3 regions of the Rossellomorea sp. y25 genome follow, and region 2 is predicted to be linked to each of the others. Evidence: predicted binding sites of a transcription regulator. Region 2 holds the regulator's gene; each other region holds the start of a gene.

Region 1 (11,015 bases), 600 kb from region 2:
ACGGAGGGAGTTCTTCTTCAAGTTGAATCTGAGGCTGCGGCTGAAAGAGTATTTCATGATGTCGTACAAAAAGGATTCCTTCGAAAATTCGAATTAGAGGAACCTTCCCTGAACGATATTTTTATAGAAAAGGTGGGGACTTCTTATGAATAATTTCTTCTTGATCCTGGGTCACTCCTATCTGTCGAAGCTAAAGGCAAAGTCATTTATCATATCCACGGTCATCATAGCCGCTGCCATTGTATTACTGGCCAATTTTGAAAGTGTCATATCGAACTTCAGTAATGATGATACAAGTAGGGTAGCAGTTCAGGACGAAACAGGTAAGATGTTCGATCCGCTACTGCAACAGCTGGAGGTCATGGATAGTGATATAAAGCTGGAATCAACCTCCCAACCTACCGGAGAAATCGAGAAGAAAATAGAATCTGAAGAGATAAAGGGATTACTGGTATTAAGTGAAAGCCCGGAAGGACTTCCACAAGCTCTTTATAAATCCAATTCATTATCAGAGTCTAACGTGACAGGGGAATTGCAAATCGCCCTGCAAAATGTAAAATCCTCACTGGCTGCCAGTCAACTGGAGCTTTCAGGCGATGAACTGGCCCTGTTAAGCGGTCCCGTTGCTTTTGAAAAGGAAGCCCTTGTCGAAGGAGCCAAGTCTGAAGAAGAACTGAGTCAGGCGAGAGGCATTGTGTATGTTCTATTGTTCTTTATTTATTTCTCTGTCATTGCTTACGCTAACATGACGGCCATGGAGGTCGCGACAGAAAAAAGCTCGAGAGTCATGGAAATTCTGATATCCAGTGTGTCTCCGGTAAAACAAATGTTTGCAAAGATCATTGGAATCGGTCTCGCCGGCTTGACTCAATTAGCCGTTATCCTGGCAGTAGGCTATTTTACTATGATTCGCAAGAAAGATGAACTAGTCGGGGGCTTCTTTGAAGGATTCGGATTTGAGTCTCTGTCCTTGAGTGTCGTTATCTACGCGATCATCTTCTTCTTATTAGGATATTTCCTGTATGCGACCCTTGCAGCATTACTGGGATCCCTTGTCAGTAGAATTGAAGATGTGCAGCAGATGATTATGCCGATGACCTTCCTGATCATGATCGGATTCTTCATCTCCATGTTCGGTCTTGGAAATCCGGAAGCGGGCTTTGTCACGATTACATCTTATATCCCGTTTTTCACACCGATGGTGATGTTCCTGCGCGTAGGGATGCTGAATCTTCCGGTGTATGAACCGATCATCGGGATTGTGGTCCTTCTTGCGACGATCATTATTCTCGGGGTATTTGGGGCACGTGTGTATCGTGGTGGAGTGCTTCTTTATGGAAAGTCCAATTCCTATAAAGATATTAAGAAAGCAATCGATTTAACATCGAAAAAATAATCTGGAACGAAAGGCTGTCTCCGTCGCTCGGGGCAGCCTTTCTCTGTGAATCGTACAAATTGTGAATACATACTGAAATTATCCCCGGTTTTAGGATATAATGAAAGAATATTAGAACATATATTCGTAGTGCGAGGAGGAAACTTCATGGATAAAATCCGTTTTTTTCATGTAGCAGATTTACATCTGGATAGTCCGTTTATTGGCCTTAAACATTTACCGAAAGAAGTGTTTGAACGTATTCATAATAGTACTTTCGCTTCATTTGAAAGAGTGGTCAGGGAAGCGATTCATAGACAAATTGACTTTATGATCATCAGCGGGGATCTGTTTGACGAAGAAGATCGAAGTATTCGGGCGCAAGCGAAATTATTGAAGCAATTTAATCAATTGCACGCACACAACATTCCTGTATACGTCGTGCATGGCAATCATGATCATCTTGGAAGCTATCGATTAGAGCTCGATATGCCGGAGAATATACATATTTTTAACAAGGATACCGAAGTGAAGCAAGTTACCACTCAAAGTGGAGAAACCGTCGATATTGTGGGATTTAGCTATGATACCAGACATATTAGAGAACGAAGGATAGAAGGCTTTCCTAAACGATCCGAGGACCGCTATACAATCGGTATCCTTCATGGCAGCGAAGGAAGTGTTCACTCTTCTCATGAAACATACGCTCCTTTTACTATCAGTGAATTATTGGAGAAGAATTACCATTACTGGGCCCTCGGGCATATTCATGAGCGACAGATTCTACATGAAGATCCTTTTATCGTCTACCCAGGAAACATCCAGGGAAGGCACAGGAAAGAAACCGGGATGAAGGGATGTTATGTAGTGGAGCTTGATCAACACCATACAGAGTTAAGTTTTATTCCGACTCACGACATGATGTGGAAGACATGCACAGTATCCCTCCAAGGTGTCCACCGCTTTGGAGAAATGTTTCAGCGTATCCAGCAAGCCCTTGAACCCCTGAACGACGGGGATATGCTAATAGAGGTCGTCCTGAACCATGATGAGTCACTTCCTCAAGACGTGGTGGGAAAAATAGAAAATGGTGATCTGCTGGAAGCATTGCAGTCAGATTATGAGGGTCAAGAGGGGGTGAAGTGGATTCATTCAATACGGTGGAATCAAGCAAAAGCGAGTCGGGGCATTGAACAGGATCCGTTTAAACAGGAGGTTATGGCGACCCTGGAGGAGATGAATGAAGAAGAGTGGGAGGATGCCTTGGCAGAGCTGTATGAGCACCCTACAATTTACCGCTTCCTGGATCCCTTAAAGGAAGAAGAGAAGAAATCTTTAATAGAAGAAACAGAGCACTTGTTACAAAATAAAGGCTGAACGTGGAGGTGAATGAGGTGAAACTACTCGAACTTCATATTTACGGATACGGAAAAATAGAAAATAAGCGTTTTTCCCTAAAGGACCTTCAATTATTTTATGGGGAAAATGAAGCTGGTAAATCAACGATCATGTCTTTCATTCATAGCATTTTATTCGGTTTTCCGACTAAGCAGCAATCACTCCTGAGGTATGAACCGAAATCATCGACAGAGTATGGCGGGAAAATTCTTTGCCAAATGGATGGTCATGGTACCGTAAGTATCGAGCGCATCAAGGGCAAGGCGACAGGCGATGTAACCGTCCAATTCGAAGACGGAAGAATGGAAGGAGAAGAAACCCTTCAACAATTGCTGGGGCATATGGACAGAGCAACCTACCAAAACATATTCTCGTTCAACCTGGAAGGACTCCAAAACATCCAGCGCCTCAAAAAAGAAGACTTGAACCGTTACCTCTTCTCTGCAGGCTCTACAGGGACGGACCTGCTTTTACAGCTGGAACAAAACTGGCAAAAAGAAAGGGAGCAGCTGTTTAAGAAATCAGGTAGAAAACCGATAATCAATACGGTGTTGACACAACTAAAATCCCTTGAAAAACAAGTAAGGGAAGGAAAAGAAAAAAATGAACAATACCGTCCGCTTATAGCAAAGCAACAATCGTTGGAAACCCGTGTTTCATCCATGGAGGCAGAGAAGGCGGATCTGACTGAAAAAAAACAGAACCTGGTTTCGGTTAATGAAAACTGGGACTCACTATCTGGCTTCAAAAGAGTGAAAGAGCGGCTTGCACAGCTGGAAGCAATCGAGTTTCCTGCAAAAGGATTAGAACTCTTAAACGAGCTTAAAACCGAAGAAAGACAGGTATCAGCGTACCTTGAATCCTTGATGGCGAAACAAGAAAAACTCCAAAACAAATTAGAATCCGAAGAAATTGATACTTCCATAAATGAAGACCTTCCATTTATGGAAAAGATAATGTCTCAACAATCCTTTTATCTGAAATGGAAAGAAGAAAGCAGCGAACGGACCAGAGAACTGAAAACGGTGCGTAGTAAAATCAATGATACGATCCGGGAATTAGGATTAACAGTTGAAATGGAGGAAATCCAGTCACTGGATACAAGCTTAATGATGTCCGACCGTATTCAAAATGCGCTAGATCAGCAATCAAAGCTCCTTCATGAACGTGATAGCTTGCATAAGCATTACGAAGAGGAAAAAGAAGAACTTCACCGCATTGAAAGCAAATGTGATGACTTAGAAGAGCGACTGATGGAAGAAGATGAGTATCAGGAATTACAAAGGACGGTGAAAAGCCAATCTTCCCGGCAAGTTTCACGTGGTCAGGCACACTGGATGAACATGCAAGTGAAAGAGGCAGAAGAACGATTCAGCAGAAATAAGGCATCCCTTTCTCAACAGCTCCTATTAATCGGTGCAGCACTCCTCCTTTTATCCGGGTTCGGTGCGTGGGCAATTGTGACCGGGAATTGGCTGGTTACAGGGATCAGCCTGCTGCTCCTAATGGTGGTCGGAGCAATGGGCATGCAGGCCAGGGGGAATCTGCAGGAAGAATCAAGGAGCCTTCAAAAAGCAAAAGCAAGAGCAAAAGAGCTCCAGCCTGAAGGGAAGTTGGAATTCAACTCTCCCGAAAGAGCTGAGCAAAGCTTAAAGCAGCAAATGGAACTGAGGAGCGAGTGGAAGCAGCGTATTCTTTCATTAGAAGAGCAGCAAGCAAAACTTCAGAAGCTCCATGAGAAACAGAAGGGAATAGAAAAAGAAATTGTTCTAGGAGAGGAAAGAGTATCCCACTTGATATCAGAGCTTTGTTTACCTCCTGACTTTCACTGGAAGTGGCTGCGTGATGCGTTTGCCAAAATGAAAGAAGCGGTCTCTAACTATGAAGCTTATATCCATTTAAAAGAAGAACAAGCCTATGTCTTCAACAAAATGAATGAGTATAAGGAAGACTGCCAGGAATGGTTCCATCGACATTCTCTCACGTTTACGACAGTCGAGGAGGCTCTGATAAAACTGAAGGGGATCACCCAGGATATTGAAAAGAGAAAGCTTATAATCAATAGTATCCAATCGGAACTCGAGCCTCTTTCTCTTGAGATAGAGAAACTTTCCATTGAATTGAGAAAGATCCGTGATGAAAGCCAAACTCTTATTGAGTCTGCTGGCTGCCTGAACGAAGCTGAATTTCGCGAAAAAGCACTTCACGTCGAAGAAAGAAACGAGCTATCTGCTCAATATAGTGGAATAAAAACACGAATGACGAAACGAACTTTCGATACATTTCTCCGGTTCGATTCCCAGGAAGAAATCAGGAAAGAATTAACACGCGTGTCACAAAGAATTGATAAGCTTTCGGCAGAGCTGTCCGCTCATCAAAAAGAGCTCGCTTCCATTTCGTATGAAATAAAGGTGTTAGAAGAAGGAAAGAGTTACTCCAGCATCCTACAGGAGTTTCAAGGCAAGAAAGCGGAGCTTCAGGAGCTTGCTTACGAATGGTCAAAGTTTACGTTAGCACAAGTGTCCTTAAGCAAAACAATGGATCTCTACCAGAAAACCAAGATGCCTAAAGTGATGAAACTTGCAGAAGAAAATTTCAGAGAGCTTACAGAAGATCACTATCTTCGCATTTTCTTGCAAGAAGATGAGATGATCAGGGTTGAGAGGAAGGACGGTGCAGTCTTTCACGCAGTTGAGCTCAGTCAAGGAACGAAAGAGCAGCTTTACATCGCTATTCGCTTTGCCCTTATACAATCTTTCCGCGACAAGTACCCATTGCCGGTACTGATCGATGATGGGGTAGTCAACTTTGATCGAGAGAGAACGAACGCATTTTTAAAGCTGCTGAGGAAAATGGCAAAGAAGCATCAAATACTGTTCTTTACCTGTCATCCTCATATTAAAAATACGTTCTCCGGTGAGGAAATGATTGTGTTAAAGCGGATGGAAAAGGAAGCGATACGCACTTCCTGATTTTTTGTCCATTAGAATTAGCAAAAATCTCCTGGATTCGTTACAATACTACAAGGAGTTGTTTAATCATTCATGACGGCTGATAATGAAAAGGAGTCGCATGGGAAAGAATTGAGTGCTAGAAAGAAGGAACACATAGTATGACAAAAACAAAAGGGTGGAAACGAAATCGGGGGCCACTGGCACTACTCAGCTTTAACTTATTTATCGTCATGGTCGGAATCGGGCTGGTCATCCCCATTCTTCCTTTCTACGTAGAAAAATTCAACGCCAATGCTCAAACGCTCGGAGCGTTGGTGGCTGTATTTGCATTTATGCAGTTTTTATTTGCTCCTATTTGGGGACGGTTATCCGATCGAATCGGGAGGAAACCATTAATCACCATTGGCCTGATAGGCTTTGCCATAGCTGAATTCATTTTTGCCTTCGCTGTAGGGTTATGGATGCTATTCCTGTCGAGAATACTGGCAGGTGTTTTCGGTTCAGCATTAATGCCAACTGCAATGGCTTATGTATCAGATGTAACAGATGAGGATAATCGAGGTCAAGGGATGGGGATACTGGGTGCAGCCATGGGTCTAGGTATCGTCATAGGGCCTGGAATCGGAGGATGGCTTGCAGAAATCAATCTCTCCTATCCATTTATATTTGCAGGGATCGCAGCCACTATTGCAGCTATCGTCTCGGTCATCATATTACCGGAATCCTATCCTAAGGAAAAAAGAACGTTCGATCCGGACGAGAAACGTGAAAACCGCTTTGTGACCATGAAGAATGCAGTTATGAGTCCTGTCGGATTTCTATTGATTCTCGTGTTCATCATGAGCTTCGGATTGGCGAATTTCCAATCCATTTTCAGCTACTATGCACTTGAGCGTTATGGATATGGTCCGCAGCAAGTGGGAATCATCATTCTGATTATCGGGATTATCGGAACCCTCGTTCAAGGAGTGGGAGTGGGAAGGGCAACGAAGAGATTCGGTGAAGAAAAAGTCGTAACCGGCTCTTTGCTCCTCAGTGCACTGGGATTCGTCATCATGACATTTGCCACCAGCTTTGCAGGGATTTTGATCACAACCGCCGTTTTCTTCGTCGGAAATTCCATGCTCCGTCCGTCGTTAAACTCCCTTATTTCAAAATTAGCGGGTGAACGTCAAGGGACTGTCATGGGGCTGAACAACTCGTTTCTCAGTCTCGGGAACGTTGCTGGACCATTACTTGCAGGGACGCTGTTTGAATGGAACATACATATTCCATACTACTTTGGCGCATTCATTATGCTCGTAGGGCTGGTAGCGACGAAGGTTTGGATTAGCAAGAAAGAGAAGAGAGCATTAGTGAACTAGGTTGGAACCGTCTCCGGTGAGGGGCGGTTTTTTGTTGTAAAAGGAGAGGGACGGACCTTCGAAGGGTGTCCAGAATTGGGCACAACAAAGACGGATTCTGGCACAACACCAAAATTCTCCCCAGCCCTTTCCATCCGTGTTTTCTCCTGAAATATGATATACTTAAACTACTAATATAGTTGGACGGAGGAGAAGAGATGTCTGGGATTACCCATTTTAATGTCGGAGAAACAATCGATTTACCCCTTTTAATTAAACAAATGACCAAAGGTACGACAAATACAGGAAAGCCGTTCTTAACGCTGATTCTGCAAGATAAGAGTGGAGATATGGAAGCTAAGCTTTGGGATGCTTCTGAGCAGGATGAGAAGGCATATCAGCCTGAAACGATCGTAAAGGTTGTTGGAGACATACATAGTTACCGTGGAAAGAATCAGCTCAAGATCAAGCAGATTCGCCCCGTTTCCCCGGCAGATGGTTATGCCATTTCCGACTTCCTGGAAACTGCGCCGGTGAGCATAGATGAAATGACGAGTAAGATCACTCAGTATATATTTGAAATGAGAAACCCGAATATTCAACGCATCACAAGACACTTGATTAAAAAATACCAAAAGCCTTTCCTGGAATATCCTGCGGCTACTAAGAACCATCACGAATTTGTATCAGGACTTGCGTATCACGTTGTCTCGATGCTGGATCTTTCAAAGGCGATTGCAGGATTGTATCCTTCCCTTGATTCGGATCTGCTCTATGCGGGAGTGATCCTACATGACTTAGGGAAAGTCATTGAGCTTTCAGGTCCAACCTCGACAACATATACGATCGAAGGAAATCTGATTGGCCATATTTCGATCATGGTGAATGAGATCGGAAAAGCTGCAGACGAGCTTGGAATTGAAGGAGAAGAAGTGATGATCCTTCAACATCTGGTACTGAGTCATCATGGGAAAGCGGAGTGGGGAAGTCCTAAGCCGCCACTCATTCGTGAAGCAGAAATCCTTCATTACATCGATAATGTGGATGCAAAGATGAATATGTTGGACCGCGCATTGGAACGGGTGAAACCAGGGGAATATACAGAAAGGGTATTTGCCCTTGATAATCGTTCATTCTATAAACCAACTTTTCATAAATAGGTAATAATTGGCCCCGGTGGATGGATCGGGGCCTTTTACAGCAGAATAAAAGTTTAAATCTGGTTATGTTTCATCTCTTCACCACATATAGTGTAAATAAAAGAGGACAAACCTATAAGGAGATGAAGCAAATGACACTACCTATCTGGATGTACTTGGTTGTAGCAGGGATTTTCGGGAGTGCCTTTATGACGATTAAATCAGCTAAGGAAGAAAAGAACATGGAAGACGAGTGGATTGAGAAAGAAGGAGAAGTCTACATTCATCGTATGGAAGAGGAGAAGCAGCGAAGACGTCAATTATTGTCTTGATTATCACACACATAAATGAAAAGGACTGACGGATTTAATCCGTCAGTCCTTTTTGGTCTATTCCTCCGCAGGTGCCGGAGCTTCTTCTCCTTCAGGTGCAGCAGGAGCCTCTCCGCCTTCAGGTGCAGCAGGAGGATTGAGCACTTGATCAAATGCTTTTTTGAGATCTTCATCTTTAATGTTTAAGTCAGCTTTTTCGATTTCAGCTTTCATGGCTTCCTGGATTTTTTGAGGATCCACTTTTGAAAGCTTCAATTCTTTTTCGATTTCCTTTTTCATCTCGTCAAAGGATTTCTTTTCTTTTTTATCTGTCACTTCAATGATGTGGTAGCCATATTCTGTCTTGATCGGCTCACTCACTTTTCCTTTTTCTAAAGTGTCCAGAGCTTTAGAGAATTCAGGTACGAAGTTTTTGCGACCTGCATTGTCTACCCAGCCTAAGCTTCCGCCATTTTCAGCAGATCCAGGATCTTTGGAGTATTCTTTTGCAAGTTCTTCAAACTTTCCACCATCAGCCAATTTTTGTTTTACTTCTTTGGCGGTTTTTTCATCATCCACAAGAATGTGACGGACTTGAATGTCAGGCTTCCATGTCTCGTAGTATTCCTTTACTTCTTCATCTGTTACTTTCACGTCAGAAATCGCCGCTTTTTCTTGAAGTAATTGAAGCTTTAAGTATTCTTTAAACGATTTTTCATCAAGATTATATTGTTGTAAGAACATTTCAAATTGAGGTCCCAATTGATCTTTGGCTTCATTCAGCTTTTCATCAACTTCCTCTTTTGACACGTCATACTTTTCTTCAAGTACTTTAGTGTAAACCAGTTCCTGAAGGGCTTGTTCCATTTGTGGAGTGAATTTTTGCTTCATTGATTTGTAAAGTTCATCTTTTGTTACGTCTCCAGCTTTTGTTGTTGCAACAACGTCACTGTTACCTTCAGCACCGTCTCCGCTGCATCCTGCAAGTCCAACGACTCCCGCAGCCAATGATACTGTAATGATCCATTTTTTCATGGTGACCAACTCCTACAATATATTCGTTTGATGGCTTGTCAAATTTCCACAAAATATACTATAACATACTTTTTCCATGAAAAAAAATATTTTCCAAACTAATCTTCAGAAAAATGGGCATTTTACACACCCATTTCCTAGGTACTTTCATATGATAAGAGCGAAGAGAGAAAAGGAGGTAATAAATATGAGCTGTGGACACAATTCCGGATTCGCGTTAATCGTAGTGCTGTTCATCTTATTAATCATCGTTGGTGCCGCATTTATTTGCTAAAAAATAAATTTATGACATTAGCCTAAAACAAATGGCAGCTAACTTGAATAAGATAAAGTAGCGCTTCAAAGGAGGTGGAAAGTTATGGGTCACGCATACGGCGGAGGTTTCGCGTTAATCGTAGTACTGTTCATCCTGTTAATTATTGTAGGTGCAGCATGGCTATAATTTAGCCTCAGGGTTTAAAGTTTTCGGATAAAGACTGTAGAGGGGGCAATACCTTACGATAGGCGGCCCCTTTTGCTTTATTCCTATTTAGGCGGCTTTTTCATACATGAAAGGAGGAAGCGCAGATGTCAGGTGCTTACGGCGGAGGATTTGCGTTAATCGTTGTTCTATTCATTTTGTTAATCATCATTGGTGCAGCATACGTTTGCTAATTTGAATAGTTAAGCAAAGCCGATCCGTAAAATCCGGATCGGCTTTGTTTTATCCATTTTCATGTTCTATGTATATAGTATTTCTATATAAGAAGAAACCAGTAAGATGGTGATTAGAATATTGATGGTTCTAAACACCTTAGGTTGGCGTTCTTCAGGTATTTCTTTTTGTAAACATAATGCATTTGTCATTTTATTTATATAAAATAAGATGAAAACTGCAAACACTAAAAACATGGAGATCATCCAAACCCCTCCCCGTTATCTCCTATAAGCTATACATTACCAAATTATTTCTCTAAATGGTAGCGAGAGTATTGCTGAAATCGTGCGAAAAAGACTTTTTCGCATGATTTGTTCCATTACGCCCAAGTGCAAGTAGGTATTTTTGAGCACGTAAAACGAAGAATCTCCTAATAAAAATAGAAGGATGATTTCCTCCATCGAGTGTATGTTTCAATGGTCATCCATCATCCTTACTGATAAATCAATATTTCGTATCCATCATCATTCTCTTCAATCAATGCATTCTTTGGTGAATCCATTAGTTGTCTCGCATAGATGAAGTCAATGGCGCAGATTCCTGAATGGAATGCAAGCAGCATTGAAAAGTAATGAGAGTAGTGTGGGAAATAGATGCATCCGTATAGCAAAATGCCGTTCAGTATGAAGAATGGTGCCACCAGTGCAAGCATATAACGGAATTTTGAAATAGGCTGATCCACCCGCAATGAAACAATCGGTAATAGATATAATTTTCGATTGCATCTACACTTTATTTTTTTCACAAAGGGCAGAATGGGTAC
Region 2 (11,015 bases):
CCTGACACGACACTATTTAATGGTTGAAGTTTATATAAGGAAATCATTATAGGAACATCTTTCAGTTCTTTATTGGCTCTCACTCGACTGACAACGGTGTTAGCTATTTTCTGTCCGTATTCCTTTAACTGTTTGTCATCAATCTTCGCCTCATCAAAGTGCATGAGCTTATTTTCATCTTCGACTCGAATATAATCTACCGTATTCATAGCAAGACCCAGGGAGATCCCTTTAATTTTCCCTTTTGAATCAACGTAGTTCTGCTCATGGATATATGCGAGATACATGGGATTCTTTTTTTCCAGCTCCATCTGCTGTTCCCAGCCCATATCATCCGTAATCTCCAGAACAGGATTAAGTCCCAATTTATTAGATTCTGACTTTCTTCGCAACCATGTATTTAGACCTTTAAGGTATTGGCCTTCTTCGTATACATAATCCTCAGGGGAAAAATGCTCGGTTGATAAAGACATAAGGCCTGTCTCGATTTCATCCATATCACTGCGATTGTTAATCATCATCGTAATTAGTCCACGATTGACCGACTTCTTCTCTTTGTTCACTTTATAATTTAAATATTCGCGAGCGTCTCCAGCTGCACTATTTTGAATTTCAAGTGTTTCTTCATCCATCACTTCTTGAGGCTTATTGCTGCATCCTGCAACAAGAATCAAGAGAGACAGTGAAACAATCATCCATTTTTTCATATGACTCCCTCCGGACTATATTCTATCATAAATTCAATTTCAAACTGAATGATAATTCTCAAGTTTTTATGAATACATGAAAATAATCAATTTATCCTGCATTACTAAAGGAATGCAATCTTTAAACCCATCTCTCCAAATATATATATTACAAATAGAAAAAGCACTCATCATCTGAGTGCTTCTACCTATTACTTCATGTTCTTATTCATTGCATTCATCATTTGATTGATTTTCTTTTGGGATGGTTTTTGGCCCATTTGCATCATCATCATGCGTAACATTTGCTCGTTAATTGGTGGATTTTTCTTAAGATAGCTCATCATATATTTACGAGCAATGAAAAATCCTAGTGCAACTCCAGCAAGTAATGCTAGAACTCCAACTAGAATAAGTAACCCAGTCGTTGACATACTCTTACTTCCTCCTTCATGTTGTCCTTATAAAAGTGTACTAAACCATGAAACATTATACAATATTTCAGTCATAATTTCTTATTAATATATAAATTTTCTTTGTTTTATTGGCTTTAACCAACCAAAACGTTCATTTTGTATATCGATTGCCAGTAATTGACCCATATTCTTTCGCAAAATTTCAAAGAAAATATATTCTGATTCATCTTGCCCCCAGGTGTTCAGCGTCATCCATTTTTCATTTAGAACAAGGGTAGCCCCTGAGGCCCCTCTTTCGATTGTCGCTACAGAGTCAACCCAGGCCGCTCCTTCAACCTTCATTAATTCATGCTGGAGGAGTCTTTGAGTAGGAAGGTAAGGGATAGGTTTAGTAATATATTCTACTTGCTTAGAGATGATATCATGAAGATCTCCTGAACTTGCTTCCCAATCGGAAAACAATTGATAGAACATTCTTTCTCGACCATAATAGTGCTGAACAAACGTTTCTTCAATCCAATAGATTTGATAGTTTCGCACCTTTTCTCCCTCCTGCCTTTCTTTCATATAGTATAAATCAACTAGAAGGGAGTCATTGTCAGAAATTGTTGAAAATCTACACTAGTTTTGTCGAAGTTTATTTTAACTCATACACTCTACTGAATTCTCCTGAGTTACTATATGAAACTGACTATCATCACTTTACCCATTATCTACCATACATACTCCCTTTAACAATCATTCATTTTTCCGTTCTAAAAAAGGTCAACTCCTTAAAGAGTATTAAGGAGTTGACCTATCAAATCTTTATTTATTTCTGAAGCAATGCCTTGATTCTTGACACTACATTGTCTGAAGTGAATCCATATTCTTCCATAACCCTTGCCCCAGGAGCTGATGCGCCATATCCATCAATCGCTAAGATATCGCCTTCGTCTCCAACATAGCGATCCCAGCCCATTGGAGATCCCATCTCAATAGCAAGGCGTTTTTTCACACTCTTAGGTAAGATCGATTCTTTATACTCTTTTGACTGTTTCTCGAAGCGATCCCAAGACGGCATACTTACGACAGATACGCTGATTCCGTCTTTTTCCAGTACATTTTGAGCTTCTACCGCTAAATGCACTTCAGAACCAGTCGCAATCAGTAGTGCATCAGGCTGATCTTTGCCGGAAGCTGATACCACATATGCTCCTTTATCTACTCCGTTATATGCTTTATCTGCAGTACCTTTAAGAGTTGGAAGATCCTGACGAGATAGAACTAACATCGTTGGCTGATCCTTGGACTCCAAAGATAACTTCCATGCTGCAGCTACTTCATTTCCATCACCAGGTCTGATGACACAAAGGTTAGGCATTGCACGTAGTGAAGCAAGCTGTTCTACAGGTTCATGTGTCGGTCCATCTTCTCCGACAGCGATACTATCATGAGTGAAAACATACGTTACCGGTAAGCCCATTAATGCAGCTAAACGGATAGCCGGTCTTAAATAATCACTGAATACGAAGAATGTTCCCCCGAATACGTGCAGTCCACCATGGAGAGCCATACCATTCATGGCAGCACCCATACCAAATTCACGAACTCCGAACCAGATATTGCGTCCTTCATACGATTCAGGCATAAAATCTGCTTCATCTTTGATCATCGTTTTATTGGATCCCGCTAAGTCTGCTGATCCCCCGATGAATGAAGGAAGATTCTTAGCAATCGCATTCAAGACTTCACCGGAAGAAGCTCTGCTTGCTAATGCTTTACCTTCTTCATAGACAGGAATGTCACGATCCCATCCTTGTGGAAGATCGCCTTTAATGGCAGCTTCTAATTGAGTAGCAAGTTCTGGATGTTCTTCTTGGTATTTAATGAAAAGGTTAGCCCACTCTTCTTCTTTTTGAGAACCGGTTTGTTGGATTTTTTCCTCGAAGCGGCTGTACACTTCATCAGGAACATGGAAATCTTGTTCAAATGTCCATTGGTAAGCTTCTTTCGTAAGCTTCATTTCGTCTTCACCCAGTGGAGCACCGTGAACATCTGATTTCCCTGATTTATTAGGCGCACCATATCCGATGACCGTCTTCACTTCGATCATTGTAGGACGAGTTGTATCACCTTGAGCTTCTTCGATTGCTTTAGAAATTTCCTCAAGATCATTACCGTCTTCAACGCGGATATATTGCCAACCATAAGCTTCAAAGCGACCTTTCACACTTTCAGAGAAAGATTTATCTAAATCCCCATCAAGTGAAATATCATTTGAATCATAAAGAACGACTAGACGGCCTAATTTTAAATGTGCTGCTAATGAAGCTGCTTCAGAGGATACACCCTCCATCAAGTCTCCATCTCCACAGATAGAATATGTAAAATGATCCACAATATCGTATTGATCTTTATTGTATGTAGAAGCTAAATGTCTTTCAGCTAATGCCATACCAACTGCCATACCAATTCCTTGACCAAGCGGCCCAGTCGTAGCTTCTACTCCTGGAGTATGTTTGTATTCAGGGTGTCCTGGAGTTTTACTTCCCCATTGACGGAAGTCTTTAAGATCATCCATTGAAACATCATAACCTGATAAATGGAGCAGGCTATACAAGAGCATGGATCCATGACCCGCAGATAAAACGAAGCGATCGCGGTTGAACCACTCAGGATTTTTCGGATTATGATTCATGAATTTTGTCCAAAGAGCATACGCCATCGGAGCTGCTCCCATAGGCATTCCAGGGTGTCCGGAACCCGCTTTTTCAATTGCATCGATAGATAATGTACGGATTGTATTAATTGCTAATTGATCTGTGTTATCAAACATATGTCAGACATCCTTCCTTTTAATGTACCTTATTAATATTAATCTTCTTTGATAGTTTATACAACTATCTTGAATGATAACATGACTTTATAGAGGTTGAAAATAAAAACCCTTAAATTTCAGGAACGGAGACGGCTTTATCAGACACGACAAGAATGCAGCATGACGAGGGGGTAGAGGCCGTAGCAGAATGATACTTAAGGAAATGGCAAGTACTTTATCGCTCTACTTTTAAGTTTTGTCCTCACCCCGCAAACAAAAAACGCCAGGTCCATTTATATCAGACCTGACAGCTCGTTAACTTAATGCATTTTCTTTTTACTTTGGATATCCTGAATCTTCTTAGGGGTCACCTCATTACCTTCCGGATCAAATATTCTTGTATTTTCAATGGTCCCTTTCATCGATTGACGAAACGTTTCCAGGTATTCTTTTCTCAGCTTGGACTGCTCTTTTGCTTCTTGTTCTGTAAGTCCAGTGCTTTTGGACTTTTTCGCAAGTTCATTGATTCGATTCATTTTCGTTTTTGAAAGCATATATAAAAACTCCTTTATTGCATAGTCGGCAAAATCTAAAACACAACTGAAAGTTAAGCGTCATACTATCGTCATGTTACTAGATTAAAGGAGATAAAACAAGAGTTACGCATTTTCCAATGAAGCCATATATTCTTTAAAACGCCTATGTACGGTAGCTTTGGAGACGTCATACCCAAACCCTCTTAGTGTAGCTGCAATTTCAGCAAAAGTCAGTTCATTCTTTCTTAACCTGACAATTTCCTCAACGGGTACTTCAATCCGCTCTCTTCCATCTAGATTCCCTTTATTCTTTAGATTTTTATGAGGTTGAAAACCATTTTCCACTGCCCTTTTCATTCCTCGTCTGATTTTCAAATTATGGAGTTTCCTTTGGTATTCTTCAACCATGCTCACGATATTAATCACCATGGAATCTGATTCAGATAAGTGAAGCTCGCCACTATGTGTTTGACTAATAATCTTAACTTCCTCTTTTAATAGACAATGAATGAGGGCAATTTTTGCATTTCCCCTGCCAATCCTTGTTTCGTCCTGTATGAGAACAGCCGCAATCGACTCACCTTTAATCAAATCAAGAAGTTCCAGAACACCAGGACGATCTAATTCAAAACCGCTTGCTTGATCTTTTATGATAGCAGCCACTTCGTATTGGTGTTCTTGTGCTAATTTCACTAATTCCTCTTCTTGACGTTCCAAAGATGTTTCCTGTGTGTCTTTCTTTGTACTTACTCTGCAGTAAATTACTGCCTTCATCTTCTATCCCTCTATTCTTCGTTCATAACCAATTCATAATCTGAATGGGTGGATAATGTCGGATTTTCTATAGGTAACACAAGTGATTCACCGGGCTTGATCGAGAATGATGTGAGATTATTTTCCTCTCCTACCCAAGCGATAAATTCTTCCACTGTCATAGAGTATTCTTCATTATATTGTTTGGCAATAGTCCAGAGCGTGTCTCCATCCTGAACGGTGATACTTTGATAAGACGGTTGATCTGCCATGACAAATAGTAAATAGGCTGCAGAAAAAAGCGCTAAAACAAATAATATAATAATGTAAGAGAAACGATTCCAAATGTGTGATAACATAAAAAATACCTCCATACGAATGTTTGTTCTGTTTTGTTATTTTTATTGTAATACGAACATTCGTTTGGTGTCAACAGAAATTCGAACTTATGTTTGTATCAGCTGGAAAGACATGCTATAATGGGAACATAAGATCTATAATAGAGGTGCGTGAACATGACAAAATTGTCTAAAAGACAGCAAGACATACTAGAATATATTAAAATTGCAGTAAGAGAAAAAGGATATCCACCTTCCGTCCGGGAAATCGGGGAAGCCGTTGGTCTTGCTTCTAGTTCCACCGTACACGGACATCTGGCCAGGTTAGAGAGTAAAGGCCTCATTCGCCGGGATCCCACCAAACCAAGAGCCATCGAAATTTTAAATCTTGAAGAGGATACGATTCCACGCCAGCGAGTTGTGAACGTTCCTTTAATCGGTAAGGTTACAGCAGGTCAACCCATCACTGCTGTCGAGAATGTAGAAGAATTCTTTCCACTGCCTGAGCGTATGGCACCTTCTGATGAACAGGTCTTCATGCTGGAAATCATGGGTGATAGTATGATAGAAGCCGGGATCTTGGATGGGGATTTCGTTATCGTGCGTCAGCAGCAAACAGCGAACAATGGAGATATCGTCGTAGCGATGACCGAGGAAGATGAAGCGACTGTAAAACGTTTCTTTAAAGAAAAGGATTATGTTCGATTACAACCAGAGAATTCAACAATGGATCCGATCATTTTACGAAATGTATCCATTTTAGGAAAAGTTGTCGGAGTTTATCGTCAAGTACATTAATAGGTTTAAGCCGCTATGTTTAATAGCGGCTTAATTTTTTATGTAATTTGGAAGACTATTAAAGAATAAAAAAGCAGTGGGTCGTAGCGTTTTTGCTACGACCCACTGTTTAAGGATTAATACATTTGAATGTATTGCTCGCGCTCCCATGGGTGTACTTGTGTACGGAACATATCCCATTCGATTTCTTTCGCTTCAACGAAGTGTTCGAAGATGTGTTCTCCAAGGGATTTAACGATTACTTCATTTGTTTTAAGGTTTTCTAATGCAGCGTGTAATGTTGCTGGAAGATCTACGATTCCTGCTTCTTCACGCTCTTTTTTGTCCATGACATAAATGTTGCGGTCGATTGGCTTAGGAGCTGGAAGATTATTTTTGATTCCATCTAATCCAGCTGCCAGTAATACAGCCATCGCCAGGTATGGGTTAGCCGCCGGGTCAACACTACGAACTTCTACACGTGTGCTTAATCCACGAGAAGCAGGGATACGGATTAATGGGCTGCGGTTACGAGCAGACCATGCAACATAACAAGGAGCTTCATATCCAGGTACTAAACGTTTGTATGAGTTTACAGTCGGGTTCGTGATCGCTGTAAAGTCAGTGGCATGTTTAATGATACCTGCAAGGAATTGACGAGCTGTATCGCTTAATTGCAAATCTCCCTTTTCATCAAAGAAAGAGTTTTCCCCATTTTTGAATAGGGACATGTTACAGTGCATTCCTGATCCATTTACACCAAATAGTGGTTTTGGCATGAATGTAGCGTGCAAACCATGCTTACGTGCAATCGTTTTAACTACTAGTTTAAATGTTTGGATATCATCACATGCTCTTAATGCACTTGCATATTTAAAGTCGATCTCATGTTGACCAGGAGCAACTTCGTGGTGAGATGCTTCGATTTCAAAGCCCATTTCTTCTAGTTCTAATGCGATATCACGACGGCAGTTCTCCCCTAAATCTGTAGGAGCTAAATCGAAATAACCACCGTTATCGTTTAATTCTAATGTCGGCTCACCGTTTACGTCTAATTTAAAGAGGAAGAATTCTGGCTCAGGTCCTAGATTGAAGTCAGTAAACCCCAGCTCTTCCATTTGGCTTAAGATGCGCTTTAAGTTGTTACGCGGATCTCCTTCGAATGGAGTGCCATCTGGATTGTAGATATCACAGATTAGACGGGCTACTTTTCCTTTTTCAGCTGTCCATGGGAATACTAACCAAGTATCTAAATCAGGGAATAGGTACATATCTGATTCTTCGATACGAACGAATCCTTCAATTGAAGATCCGTCAAACATCATCTTGTTATCTAATGCCTTTTCAAGTTGACTCAGAGGGATTTCTACGTTCTTAATCGTCCCCAGAATGTCAGTGAATTGCAGTCGAATGAACTTTACACCTTCTTCATTCGCTAATCTTAGAACATCTTCTCTAGTATACTTTGCCATTTACGTATTTCCTCCTCAAGATTATTAAAGGTTTTATTTAATGAAAAAAGCGAGACATGTCACCTTGACGCAAAGATGCTTTAGTAAATCGACCAGAATGCATCAATTCATTTCGGAGTAATTTACGCAGCTCGTCATCAGATAGATCTTGTCGTGCTTTTTCTTCCTTTTCATTACTTACGTCAGATACCACTTTACTTTCATTATGACTGGATACAGCAAATATCTTCTTAATCCCAGCCATGTTGATGCCTTGATCTAACAGATCCTTTACTTCCAATAACTTATCAATGTCATTCAAGGAAAAGAGCCTGCGATTCCCCTCAGTACGTGCAGGGTTGATCAGCTGATGCTCTTCATAGTAGCGAATCTGACGAGCCGTTAAGTCCGTGAGCTGCATGACAATACTAATAGGAAATAATGCCATCGTTCGACGAATTTCACTTCCGCTCATCTTGATTCCTCCTTTTCTTTCCTTCTTGACCTTATTATATGTAATGTAAGGAGATCTGTCAATCATATGTTAGATTTTCTTACATAAGAAATCAAAAGAAAGGGATAGTCAAAATTAGACTATCCAATTACTACTTTATTATCCGTTCGCAACAGTGATTAAACCTTTTTCAATCAAATTATCTACTGCTATGCAAACGGCGATTTTTACATGGGCGTAAGTTAACCCCCCTTGGACATACGCTACGTAAGGTGGTCTTATCGGTCCGTCTGCAGATAATTCAATGCTGGAACCTTGTATGAATGTTCCTGCGGCCATAATGACGTCATCTTCATAGCCAGGCATATAGTTGGGATATGGAGTGAAATGAGAATTTATAGGGGATGCAAACTGGATTGCCTGACAAAATGCAACCATCTTATCTCTGTCATTGAATTGTACCGACTGGATTAAATCTGTTCGTTGTGCATAAGGACTTGGATTTGTATCCATGCCAAGCTCCGTTAAGAAAGCGGATGTGAAGACGGCACCCTTTAATGACTGTGCCACCACATGTGGCGCCAAAAAGAAGCCTTGATACATTTCTTGCAAACTGTAAAGAGATGCCCCGGCCTCGGCCCCTATGCCAGGTGAGGTCATTCGATATGAACATGCATCTACGTATCCTTTTTTCCCAACGATATATCCTCCTGTTTTAGCAAGGCCGCCACCAGGATTTTTAATAAGGGAACCGGCCATTAAGTCTGCACCTACGTGACAAGGCTCTCTTTCTTCAACAAATTCTCCGTAGCAATTATCTACAAAGACGACGATTTCAGGGTTAATTTCTTTAACGAAATCAATCATTTCTTTGATTTCATCTAGAGTAAATGAAGGTCTATTGGCATATCCTTTAGACCGCTGTATCCCTACCATTTTTGTCTTGGAAGAAATCGTTTTAGCCACTTTTTCAAAATCGATTTTTCCTGATTCGAGTAAATCAACACTTTGATAGCCAATCTGAAAGTCTTTCAGAGAACCGGTCCCTTCTCCGCGAATACCAACAATTTCTTCTAACGTATCATATGGTTTTCCCGTTATATACACCAGTTCGTCCCCAGGTCGAAGTACACCAAATAAGGCGATTGAGATTGCATGAGTGCCTGATATGATCTGAGGTCTCACCAGTCCCGCTTCTCCCCCAAATACATCTGCATAAATACTTTCTAATGTGTCTCTCCCTGCATCATCATACCCATATCCTGTGGAAGGAATAAAATGAGAATCACTTACACGATGCTTTTGAAAAGATCTAAGTACATTAAACTGGTTTTTTTCCGCTCTTTCTTCTATTTGTTTATGAATTTCTTTAATGCTTGCTTCAACTTTTGTTACCAGTGGCTTTAGAATGGTTCCGTGCACTAATTGTTCATACATGAGATTTTTGTTTCCCTTCTACCTTTGAAATTTCTTGATGTTTCCTGCGATTGGATGATCTTCCAAGTGATAGCCCGTCAATTCATAAACCTGGCTTTCCTCTATAAATTCCAGTTTTCTTAAGATGGTTTCATTCTTTAATTGTGAAAGGGCCTTCCCTTCACTCGCTGGAATGAATACATGATAAGATGTCATATGTTTTTTCACGATTTCTTCTATTTTTAATAAAAGCTGCCCGCGATCGTGTTCGTTTAAGGCACTGATCATTATATGATCCCATTCACTACTCGGAACAAAGTCAGGGTCCATTACATCTTTCTTATTGTATACCGTTAGCTGAGGCAGTCCATTCATGTCCAAGTCTTCTAATAAAGCTTGAACGGTCTTTTCGTGCTGACTGTAATCCGGATTTGAACTATCCACAACATGGAGAAGAAGATCCGCTTCCTTTACCTCTTCCAGCGTAGAGCGAAACGCCGCTACTAATGTAGTCGGGAGATCTTGGATAAATCCGACAGTATCCGTAAGTAATGCCGTGTATCCGCTGGGCAAGGGCATCTTCCTTGTCATCGGGTCCAATGTAGCAAAGAGTTGATTCTCTTCATAAGAATCTGCTAATGAGATTCTATTAAACAAAGTCGATTTGCCTGCGTTTGTATAGCCGACCAATGCTATTTGAAAGGCTTTGTTACGCTTTCTCCGTTCACGATACCTTTCTCTGTGTTCAACTATGATCTGCAGTTGTTTCTTAATGTCATCAATTCTGCGATGAATATGACGACGGTCACTTTCCAGCTTTGTTTCACCCGGCCCTCTTGTACCAATTCCTCCTCCCAACCTTGAGAGAGACGCCCCTTGACCGATTAATCGAGGAAGAAGGTATTGAAGTTGAGCAAGTTCTACTTGTAATTTCCCTTCTCTTGAACGGGCGCGCCCAGCGAAAATATCCAGGATCAGCTGAGTACGATCAATCACCCTTGCATTTAAATCTTTTGATAAATTCCTGATTTGACTCGGAGATAGTTCACCATTAAAAATGATAATATCCGGTTCTAATTGTTCTTCTAAAAGGGCCAGCTCTTCCACTTTACCTTTTCCTATATATGTACCAGGATGAACGCGATCCCGCTTTTGAGTTAATATAGCCACAACCTGACCTTGAGCCGTTTCCGTCAACTCTTCAAGCTCGTCTAGACTATACTGAAAACGCAAGTCTTCTTCCTCCAGTTGACACCCAACAAGAATGACTTTTTCCTTCACTTCATTCTTCAATAAACATCCTTCTTTCTGTACGTTTCATTATCATTTTCATCATACCAAATTCGTCTCGTAAACTCTATGTAAAAGGTAATGAAAAATGGTTGCAA
Region 3 (11,015 bases), 320 kb from region 2:
CCACGCTGGGTAGCTAAGAAAATGTAATCCTTCATTGGATCTTTTATGATTTTACCTGATACGACATAATCGTCATCCTTAAGGTTGATCCCTTTCACACCAGCCGCACGCGGTCCGACGATGTTCACATCTTCTTCCGAGAACCAAAGTCCATAACTTAAGTGTGTTGCTATGAATATATCGTGTGATCCATCGGTTAAGTGCACATCGATCAGCTCATCGTCCCCTTTTAAATTGATTCCTACAAGAGGACGTGAGTAACGCTGTGCTTTGTACTGAGGAAGCTCGGATCTCTTGATCATTCCGTTCTTCGTTACAAACAATAAATAATGGGATGGATCAAATTCTTTAATCGGTATTGCTTTTAGAACCTGTTCATCGCGATCAATCGGTACGATGTTCCCCACATGCTGACCAAGGTCTTTCCAACGAATATCCGGGAGCTCATGTACAGGGCAATAGATGTAATTTCCTTTGTTCGTGAATACTAAAAGTACATCCGTCGTATTCATCTCATATTGACCAAGCAACCTGTCTGTTTCTTTCATGGCCAGATCCTGCCCGTTTGAAGCAGAATAGGAACGGAGACTTGTTCGCTTCATGTAACCATCACGGGTAACGGTAACCATGACATCCTCACTCGCGATCAGTACTTCAAGGTTGATTTTAATTTCCTCTATCTCATCCTCAATTTTAGTGCGGCGAGCATCAGAGAACTGCTTTTTGATGCCTTTTAATTCTTTTTTGATTACACTGTAAAGCTTGCCTTCACTTTCCAGGATAGCCGTTAACTCAGCAATCGTTTTCGCTAATTCTTCCGCTTCTGCCTGCAGTGCTGTTATGTCTGTATTCGTTAAGCGGTATAGCTGTAAGCTGACGATTGCTTCTGACTGTGCTTCCGTAAATTGAAATTGCTGGATTAAATTATCCTTCGCATCTCGTTTATCTTTCGAAGCACGAATCGTTGCAATTACTTGATCTAAGATTGAGAGAGCTTTCATTAAGCCTTCGACAATATGCTGGCGATCCTTCGCTTTGTTTAGATCATGCTTGGTACGATTTGTCACAACTTCTTTTTGATGTTGAATATAAGCATCCAATAGTTCACGAAGTCCCATCAGCTTAGGACGTCTGTTATGTATCGCAACCATATTAAAGTTATAGGCGATTTGAAGATCACTGTTCTTATAAAGGTAGTTTAAGACGCCTGTGGCATCTGCATCTTTCTTTAACTCAATGACAATGCGCATCCCATCGCGGTCTGTTTCATCACGAACTTCTGCAATTCCTTCCACTTTGCGATCCACACGGAATTCATCCATTTTCTTAACGAGGTTCGCTTTGTTTACTTCATAAGGAATTTCCGTTATGACGATCTGTTGTTTGCTTCCACGGATGTTTTCAATATCAGCTTTTCCACGAACAACCACTTTTCCTTTTCCGGTTTCGTAGGCTTTTTTGATACCGTCTACCCCTTGAATGATACCACCTGTTGGAAAATCAGGTCCTTTTAAGACCGTCATTAAATCATCCACTGTGCTTTGTGGCTTTTCCATTCGCATGATTGTCGCATCAATGACTTCATCAAGGTGATGAGGTGGAATGTCAGTTGCATATCCTGCTGAAATACCGGTAGAACCGTTTACTAAAAGGTTCGGAAAACGTGACGGCAAAACAGTCGGTTCACTGGATGTATCATCAAAGTTTGGTACAAAGTCCACGGTTTTCTTATCTATATCACGCAAGAGCTCCATGGAGATTGCAGAAAGCCGTGCCTCTGTATAACGCATGGCAGCAGGCGGATCTCCGTCAATGCTTCCGTTATTTCCGTGCATCTCGACTAAATATTTTCGCACTTTCCACGTTTGACTCATACGCACCATGGCATCATACACAGATGTGTCACCATGTGGATGATAGTTACCTATAACGTTACCGACGGTTTTTGCTGATTTACGGAATCCTTTTTCCTGGGTGTTCCCATCTACATACATAGCGTAAAGAATACGTCTCTGTACAGGTTTCAATCCGTCGCGTGCATCTGGTAATGCACGTTCCTGGATAATATATTTGCTATAACGTCCAAATCGGTCGCCAAGTACCTCTTCCAGAGGTAAGTCTTGATATCTTTCTACAGTTGTCATGTATTACCCCTCCTCTGCGACCGTAATGTTTTCATTTTCTAGAATGCTTCCATCTTCTTCCAATCCAAAAGCTACATTACTTTCAATCCATTTACGGCGCGGCTCTACTTTATCTCCCATAAGAGTGGTCACGCGACGCTCAGCTCTGGCAGCATCATCAATACGCACCCGGATCAGTGCACGTGTATCAGGATCCATCGTCGTTTCCCACAGCTGATCGGCGTTCATTTCTCCAAGACCTTTGTAGCGCTGGATCATATAGCCTTTACCAACTTTAGAAATGGCTCCTTGGAGCTCTTCATCCGTCCATGCGTATTCAAGCTTTTGTTTCTTCCCTGCCCCCTTACTTACTTTGTAGAGAGGAGGAAGTGCAATATACACTTTCCCTGCTTCTAATAATGGTTTCATGTAGCGATAGAAGAAGGTTAACAGCAGAACCTGGATGTGGGCACCATCCGTATCGGCGTCGGTCATGATGACAATTTTGTCATAATTGATATCGTCGACGTTGAATTCAGGACCGACCCCGCCACCAATTGCATGGATGATTGTATTGATTTCTTCGTTTTTGAAGATATCCTGCAGCTTTGCTTTTTCCGTATTGATGACTTTCCCCCGAAGTGGTAGAATCGCTTGGAATTTACGATCACGACCTTGTTTCGCAGAACCTCCTGCCGAATCACCCTCCACCAGGTAAAGCTCGTTACGCTGAGGGTTTCTCGATTGAGCCGGTGTTAATTTACCAGATAGAACGGTTTCAGAACGCTTACGTTTCTTTCCGTTGCGTGCATCTTCCCTTGCTTTACGTGCCGCTTCGCGGGCTTGAGCCGCTTTAATGGATTTTTTAATAAGAAGGGAACTTGTATCAGGATTTTCTTCTAAGAAATAGAGAAGATGCTCGGAAACAACTGCATCCACAGCTGAACGTGCTTCACTTGTGCCAAGCTTTCCTTTCGTCTGCCCCTCAAACTGAAGGAGATGCTCCGGTATACGTACAGAAACAATGCTCGCCAGCCCTTCACGAATGTCGGTCCCTTCAAGATTTTTGTCCCGATCTTTTAGAATCCCAACTTTACGAGCGTACTCATTAAAGACACGGGTCATCGCTGTCTTTGCTCCGGCTTCGTGGGTACCTCCGTCTTTTGTACGAACATTGTTTACGAAAGACAGAATGTTTTCCGAGAAACCGTCGTTAAACTGAAAAGAGAATTCCACTTCAATGGTATGGTGTTCCCCTTCAAAGAAAGCAACGTTATGAAGCACATCTTTTTCTTCGTTAAGGTATTGAACAAAGGCCTGTATGCCACTTTCGAAGTGAAAGACTTCCTTCTGATCATGACGCTCGTCAATGATTTCAATTTTTAATCCTTTTAGCAGGAAGGCAGATTCCCTTAGACGCTCACATAGCGTTTCGTAATTATACGTGGTATTACTGAAAATCTCCGGATCAGGTTTGAAATGGATACATGTTCCTGATTTTTTCGTTTTCCCAATCTTCTCAAGAGTGGTTTCCGGTTTTCCACCTTTTGTAAAACGTTGCTCATACTTCGTTCCATCTCTTTCAATCGTCACAATAAGCCATTCGGAGAGGGCATTTACGACTGAGGCACCTACACCATGCAATCCACCACTGGTCTTGTAACCACCTTGTCCGAATTTCCCACCGGCATGTAGCACAGTCAAAATAACTTCGGGAGTCGGCTTTCCTAGTTTATGCATACCAGTTGGCATCCCCCGGCCTTTATCTTGCACTGAGATGCTATTATCCTTATGTATCGTAACAATAATCTCACTTCCGAAGCCAGCTAATGCTTCATCCACCGAGTTATCGACAATTTCGTATACTAAATGATGCAAACCTCTTGAATCTGTAGAGCCTATATACATTCCAGGTCTCTTCCGGACGGCTTCTAAACCTTCTAATACTTGAATGGCATCATCATTGTAATCCATGGTCTTATTCTGGTTGGCCACGAACATTCCCCTTTCAAAACTTCTCTAACCGAAAACAATTACTTGTACGGTATTATTGGTTATGTATATATTAACTATAACACAAGAACGTTTGTTCGTTTACCTGTTTTAATCATTTCTGAGGTAAACCACTATGCTATATTGTAGCGTTTTATTTGATTTTCGCAAATGTAATTACTGTGACAGGTCTAAATTGCGCCTGTATTTCTTTTGTGTTGCCCTGTTTTTTTCAGTGGTAATTGAGAACCATCCATCCGAAAAAAAACAAGCGGTAAGAGCCGCTTGTTACGAGTGAGAATTATTTGGTTAAAGCATGTTCAACCTTAATACAGCGATCCATAATGACTGTATACCCACGTTCTTTCAAAAAGCGATAAGCCTCTTCGTTCATTACACCAAGTTGCGCCCAAAAAACGTTAGAATCGATTTCATCAAACTCTTTCGCGATCTCAGGCAAAAATTCTGAGCGGCGAAATACATTGACAATATCAATCGTCCCTTCCACCTCTTTCAGGGTGGGAACTGCTTTAACGCCTAATGCCGACTCAATGGTTGGGTTTACAGGAATAATCTCATAGCCTTGATCCTGCATGGCTTTGGATACCATATAAGATGTTCGTGCTGGATTATCACTTAATCCAATCACCGCAATGCGTTTTGATTGTTTAAGAATGTTTCCGATTTCTTCTCGGGATGGGTTTTCCATGGGTGATCACAACTCCTTCATCGATCCTTATCCATTCATTCTTTGACTGTTCCTTAAGTCCTATTCTTCTTTTATACCATATTTCCCTTTAACTTTTCAAAATTTTATAAAATTATTCTAAAGAGAACAAAGTGTCAGATGGACAAAAGGAAGCTCCTTAATCCTACCTGACACGCTTAAACATCTTACTCTTCAATTAATCCTTTGGAAATAAGAAATTCCCGTGCGACTTCTTTTGGGTCTTTTTTATCCATATCCACTTTGGCATTCATCTCACTCATCTCTTCTTCAGAGATTTGTCCTGCTAATTCATTCAGGACTTCCTCGACTTCAGGGTGCTCTTCCAGAACTTCCTGACGGATGATTGGTGCGGCATCATATGGTGGGAAGAACCCTTTGTCATCAGTAGTCGTTTTCAGGTTGTAACGTTGTATTCTTCCATCGGTAGTAAAGGCCGGAATAATATCGACGTCTCCGTTCTTCACTGCTTCATACATAATGTTAGGATCGAAGCTTTCTTTCGCTTTGAATTCGTATCCGTAAGCTTCAGCAAATGCATCGTACCCATCACCTTCACGCTCATAGAATTGATGAGGCGCACCAAAACTTAAATCTTTCGATAGGGGTACAAGGTCAGAGAATGTTTTGGCATCGAATTCCTGGTCTTGAGTATAAGCAAGAGTATACGTGTTTTCGAATCCTAGTGGTTTTAACCATGTCACATTAAACTTTTCCTCGTATCCTTTACGTACTTGAGACAGAATTTCCTCAGCTGAAGCCCCTTCTGCCGCTTGCTCTTTTAGAACCGCTTCCAGTCCAGTTCCTGTGTACTCGATATATACGTCGATATCGCCTTTTTCAAGAGCGGGTGTCAGAATCGATACTTCCCCCAATCCTTCTTCCACCTTAACATCGAGATCTGTTTTCTCTTTGAGAAGCTCTGCCATCATTTGAGTTAAGATAAACTGCTCGGTCCACATCTTGCCTGAAACCGTAATCGTGTCTTTCCCCCCACCATTTCCGCAACCAGCGATCACAATGGATAGGGCTATTAATAGAATAAATGGTTTTAGTTTATTTTTCATTCTTACTCTCCTTTGAATTATGGTTTATTTCCGTGCTTTTAGTCCTTTAGGTGTTGTCATTCTTTCGAGAAGCTTTAATAAAAAGTCGAAAGATAATGCAAGTAATGCAGCTGGAATGGCTCCCGCAAGAACTAAAGAATTATTCCAAGTAGAAAGTCCCCTGTAGATGAGGTCGCCCAGTCCACCTGCTCCAACAAAGGTTGCAAGGGTCGCAACTCCAACCGTCAAGACAGTCGCTGTTCGGATACCGGCCATTATGAAAGGCAGAGCGAGTGGAAGCTCCACTTTAAACAGAAGCTGTGAGCTTGTCATCCCCATCCCTCTGCCTGCTTCTATGACTCCCTCATCGACCCCGATGATCCCGGTGTACGTGTTCCTCAGTATCGGTAAGAGTGCATACACAGTCAGGGCAATAATCGCTGTAATACTGCCTGTACCTAATAGGGGAATGAGAAAACCAAATAGGGCAAGGCTAGGGATCGTTTGGAAAATGGCAGTTATTCCGATAAAAAATTCAGCCGTTTGTTTTTTTCGTGATATGTATATACCCAGTGGCAAAGATATGGCAATCGCAATGAAGATAGATACGAATGATAAATATAGATGCTCAAATAATCCATTTAAGATTGCATCAGAACGGTTTGATATCGTGTTGATAAACAAGAACGAGAATGAATTCATACAGAACGTGCCTCCTTTTTCCCTTCTGAGGCTACTGCACGAAGAATCCCGCTGGCCGTTACGCTGCCGACATTCCTGCCGTCTTTTGTAACCATAAGATAATGTTTTTCTGACATTAGAAGTATTCTTGCAGCTTCTTGGATGGACGCGTCATATGGAATCAATGCGTATTCTGATTCTTCCAAGAGCAAATAGGTTGTGTTTTCCTCCATGATGTCAAAAACACGCTTTTGGGGCTGTTGAACATTAAGTCTGTCCTCTCCGATAAATGCACGAACGAATTCGTTCGCAGGATCTTTTATGAGCTCGGATGGGGTAGCGATCTGTTCAATTTTCCCATCGCGCATAACCGCAATTTCATCAGCGATCTTCAACGCTTCGTCAATATCATGTGTGACAAACACAATCGTTTTATGTATCGCATTTTGGATGCTTTTCAATTCATCCTGAAGCTGCTCCCGGCTGATCGGATCAAGGGCACTGAATGGTTCATCCATTAGAATGATGGGCGGTTCCGCTGCCAGGGCACGAATAACGCCAACCCGTTGCTGCTGTCCCCCGCTTAATTCAAGTGGATATCGTTTACGGTATACTTGAGGATCCAGTCCGACAAGGTTTAGAAGCTCGTCCACTCGACCTTCGTATTGTTCCTTCTTCCATCCTTTTAATCGTGGAATCAGACTGATGTTTTCTTCTATTGTCATATGGGGAAGCAATCCAATTCGCTGAATCACATAGCCAATATTACGCCTGAGCTCCACTTCATCGGTTTCAGAAGTATCCTTTCCATTAATCAGGATCGTTCCACTGGAAGGTGAAATAAGCTTATTGATCATTTTCATCGTGGTCGTTTTCCCGCATCCGCTTGGACCAATCAAGGCGACAAGCTTTCCTTTTGGTATCGTCAGGTTGATTCCCTTTATGGCTTCTGTACCATCTTCATAGACTTTTGTGACGTCCTTAAATTCAATCATTTTTCCACCTGCTTTATGAACTGAGAAATTTTTCTATACATAGAAGGGATACCCTCATTATACAAAAGGTAACCATGTTGTCCAAGAAATTGCGTTAGTACTTTTAGTTTATGAATAAGGTGGAATCTACATACAAGATACTTTTTAAAAGAAAGGCGGAAAAGTCCGGCCTTCAGAGCATGGGACAAGACAATAAAAACCAGCAAACTATTGTTTACTGGTTTCAGGATGTTGTTTGTGCTTTAACAGGATATATTGTTCTACGATAATTGCTGTGATGGTTCCGAGTATCAATCCATTGTTTAATATTGAGGCCACCACTACAGGCATGTCTTTAAAAGCGGATGGGGGAACAAACATGGCCCCTACACCCACAATGAGAGAGATACCTGCGACAAAATGGATTTTATCGAGGTCCTTTTCTTTCCGATATTCACCAAGAGCAAGGCCGACCATTTTGATGAAAATGACCGTGGTCACAGCATAGCCAACTGGAGCGGGCAGGCTTGCGAAGAGATTCATAACTTTTGGGATCAGACTGATGATAATGATCATAGCACTTCCAAGAATAAAGGGGATAATGGAGTACATTCCCGTAGCGGCAACAAATCCGGCAGACCCGGAAATGGGAACAGATCCAATTGCTGAAAATATTCCACCGAACAGCTGATTCATTCCGGAAGCAAAGCCGCTCTTTGTATATCTTTCATACGTCGGATGTCCCTTTGCCTTCATTACCTCTTCCATTACTCGAATGGAAGCAATCATATTGGTTGTTAACAAGAATGTGATAAAGATCGATGTCACAATGACACCCGTATCGAACACAGGCGCACCAAATACGAACACATCAGGTAAAGAAAACCAGCTCTCAGAAACAGTAGTGCTTTCACCTAGGCCCATAAGAATAAAGATTATCCAGCCCGAGATGAGGGCAAGAATAATGGAGTATTGTTGAATCCACTTTCGTTTATGGCCTGAGAAGTATAATGCCACTATTATGGTCAGGACGCTCCCGAGTAAGACATGGGGTTGTAGAGATTGTCCTTCATGCTGTATACCGAACATTCCCTTGATAAAAGATCCGCTCAATTGGAGAATCAATAGCATTAAATAAATAAACGTGATCGTTGGTGTAAATAAAGATGACAACTTTTTTAATAGTCCTGTTGCAGAAAGAATAAAGAAAATCACACCACTGACAATCATCCCGCCCTGTAATACGGCGAGCACCTCTTCATGACTGTGGTAAAGGGTTCCTGAAAACCCTGCATAGATGGCGAAAACTCCCCACCATAGTCCAGCGGGTCCTTCGTTAATGGGAAGTTTATGACCAATTAATGCTTGAATAAGACTCGCGGCTCCTAACACAAAGATGGTCCGCTGAATAAATCCTGCCGTGTCTGCGGGTGACAATTGAAACAGGTCAGCTATGGCAATGGGAGCGGCAATTGAGCCTGCAACCATAAAGGCCACCCATTGAAACGCCGATAAAAGTAATTGCATACGTGTACACCTTCATTTCAACTATGTAAAGTGTGTCTATTTTAACATACTTCACTCCTTCTTAATCAGATTTATGAGGAATAAAAGATATTATCTACTTTTATGAACAGGTACTAATTTTTTTGCTTATTTTCTCCCCAACCTTTGGAAAACATGTTAAAATAAGAACGGACTAGTTATATTAAAAGGAGCAGTGATGATGATTTTTGCCCTTATACTCGTATTAGCATATTTGTTAGGCTCCATTCCCTCCGGTTTACTGATCGGGAAGACGTTCTACGGAAAAGACATTCGTGAGCACGGAAGTGGAAACCTGGGCGGAACCAATACATTCAGAACCCTGGGTGTGAAAGCCGGTATGATTGTAACAATCATGGATATTTTAAAAGGAACGGTTGCGACTCTCCTGCCATTGCTATTTGAAAGTGATGTACATATGTTATTAGCAGGGGTCTTTGCTGTTATCGGCCATATGTATCCTGTGTTTGCAAACTTCAGAGGAGGAAAAGCAGTAGCAACCTCTGCTGGTGTTCTTCTAGGCTATAATTTCATCTTATTTTTCATCTTACTGGCTGTATTTTTTATTTGCTTATATGCTACTAAGTATGTGTCACTTTCTTCAATGCTGGCAGCAGTACTTGCCTTTGCGTATTCGATCTTCACTGGTGATATCCCACTTATAATCGTCGTAGGAATTCTGACCATTTTCGTTGTTTACAGACATCGGGCGAATATAGTACGAATAAGAAATAAAACCGAACCAAAAATTAAATGGCTGTAGTAAAAAAGCGACCAAAGCACCAGGATCTCTTTATTTTATATGGAGTTCCTTGCTGCAGTGGTGGCTTTTTTTCATGCTTTGATAAAGTAAATAGGTATACCCTTTGATTCGTATGAGAAAGATGATGGATATAAAAAGGCAAGTAATATCAAGGATTAACGAAATAGTCTAAAAATCACAAAAATATGATAATATTCTTCAATATTTTCTTAAATATGCCCCGCTTTCCCCTATTTTTTTGTAAAATAGAGGTAGATTTAAATAAAGGATGATGAATATGAATAAAAAGCGATTAATGGCAGGGTTATTCCTTTGTATACCTTTACTCTTAGTGATTGGATATCTTGTAGATAAGCAATACTCAGACTGGAGAACATCTGCAGAAGGATTGCAGGAGGAGAACCTTTACTCTTTGCTGCATACGACGAGAGAAGTTCAAGCCTCAGGGAAATCGATGAAGTCCAGTGCTTCAATTGCCGCCATCGGAGATATCCTTCTCCATGATACAGTGTATAATGATGCCAAAGATGAAAACGGGTATAATTTCACCCCTATGTTCTCACCGATCAAGGACATGCTGGCGGCCCCTGATTTTCTGATTGCCAATCAGGAATCAACTCCGGCTGGTGTGGAGCTTGGAGTCTCCAGTTATCCCCTTTTCAATAGTCCTAAAGAGATTGTGAAATCTTTACAGGACGTGGGGGTCGACGCCGTCACGACTGCCAATAACCATTCATTGGATCAAGGTGAAAAAGGGCTTCTAAGTGCAATCGACTATTATGAGAAGATATCCATGCCGTATGTGGGTGCGTTTAAAAGTCAGGAAGATAAGGAACGGATTCGTACCTTCAAGGTAAATGGAATCAAGTTTGCCCTGCTTTCCTATACATATGGAACAAATGGAATACCGGTTCCAAAGGGGAAAGATTATTTAGTCAACCTGATCGACGAACAAAACATGATACAAGAAATTAAGAAAGCCAAAAACATGAACATTGATTTAGTCGTATTGAGTTTACATTGGGGAAATGAATATCAACGCTTCCCTACTGAGGAACAGGAAAGACTGGCAAATGTCTTAACCGAAAGTGGGGTTGATATCATTTTTGGTCATCATCCACACGTCCTGCAGCCAATCCAAACGTATAAAACGAGTGATGGTCG

Evidence for each region. Region 2 encodes LexA, which represses DNA repair genes until DNA is damaged. Its sites were predicted from a motif close to CGAACATATGTTCG; they were not measured.
Region 1: a site for LexA is predicted at 1,510-1,523, ahead of AAEM60_RS07505 (DNA repair exonuclease). Genes of this name have one in related genera too.
Region 3: a site for LexA is predicted at 4,203-4,216, ahead of parE (DNA topoisomerase IV subunit B). Genes of this name have one in related genera too.

The regions. Positions count from the first base shown of each region.
Region 1 is NZ_CP145886.1:1,504,011-1,515,025, forward strand. Features, by position in the region: gene AAEM60_RS07495 (ABC transporter ATP-binding protein) at 1-153, shown strand, start outside; gene AAEM60_RS07500 (ABC transporter permease) at 146-1,396, shown strand; gene AAEM60_RS07505 (DNA repair exonuclease) at 1,544-2,752, shown strand; gene AAEM60_RS07510 (AAA family ATPase) at 2,770-5,745, shown strand; gene AAEM60_RS07515 (MFS transporter) at 5,886-7,091, shown strand; gene yhaM (3'-5' exoribonuclease YhaM) at 7,289-8,230, shown strand; gene AAEM60_RS07525 (sporulation YhaL family protein) at 8,362-8,541, shown strand; gene AAEM60_RS07530 (peptidylprolyl isomerase) at 8,599-9,555, opposite strand; gene AAEM60_RS07535 (YjcZ family sporulation protein) at 9,743-9,829, shown strand; gene AAEM60_RS07540 (YjcZ family sporulation protein) at 9,914-9,997, shown strand; gene AAEM60_RS07545 (YjcZ family sporulation protein) at 10,123-10,209, shown strand; gene AAEM60_RS07550 (hypothetical protein) at 10,276-10,455, opposite strand; gene AAEM60_RS07555 (DUF3267 domain-containing protein) at 10,686-11,015, opposite strand, start outside.
Region 2 is NZ_CP145886.1:2,105,817-2,116,831, reverse strand. Features, by position in the region: gene AAEM60_RS10525 (CamS family sex pheromone protein) at 1-707, opposite strand, end outside; gene AAEM60_RS10520 (YneF family protein) at 899-1,120, opposite strand; gene sirA (sporulation inhibitor of replication protein SirA) at 1,205-1,642, opposite strand; gene tkt (transketolase) at 1,914-3,920, opposite strand; gene AAEM60_RS10505 (DUF896 domain-containing protein) at 4,223-4,456, opposite strand; gene AAEM60_RS10500 (recombinase family protein) at 4,562-5,212, opposite strand; gene AAEM60_RS10495 (LysM peptidoglycan-binding domain-containing protein) at 5,224-5,550, opposite strand; gene lexA (transcriptional repressor LexA) at 5,707-6,327, shown strand; gene glnA (type I glutamate--ammonia ligase) at 6,444-7,778, opposite strand; gene AAEM60_RS10480 (MerR family transcriptional regulator) at 7,816-8,232, opposite strand; gene AAEM60_RS10475 (methionine gamma-lyase family protein) at 8,371-9,648, opposite strand; gene hflX (GTPase HflX) at 9,667-10,920, opposite strand.
Region 3 is NZ_CP145886.1:2,422,399-2,433,413, reverse strand. Features, by position in the region: gene parC (DNA topoisomerase IV subunit A) at 1-2,144, opposite strand, end outside; gene parE (DNA topoisomerase IV subunit B) at 2,148-4,118, opposite strand; gene AAEM60_RS12120 (CoA-binding protein) at 4,417-4,824, opposite strand; gene AAEM60_RS12115 (glycine betaine ABC transporter substrate-binding protein) at 5,010-5,909, opposite strand; gene AAEM60_RS12110 (ABC transporter permease) at 5,934-6,590, opposite strand; gene AAEM60_RS12105 (betaine/proline/choline family ABC transporter ATP-binding protein) at 6,587-7,564, opposite strand; gene AAEM60_RS12100 (purine/pyrimidine permease) at 7,772-9,070, opposite strand; gene plsY (glycerol-3-phosphate 1-O-acyltransferase PlsY) at 9,270-9,851, shown strand; gene AAEM60_RS12090 (CapA family protein) at 10,129-11,015, shown strand, end outside.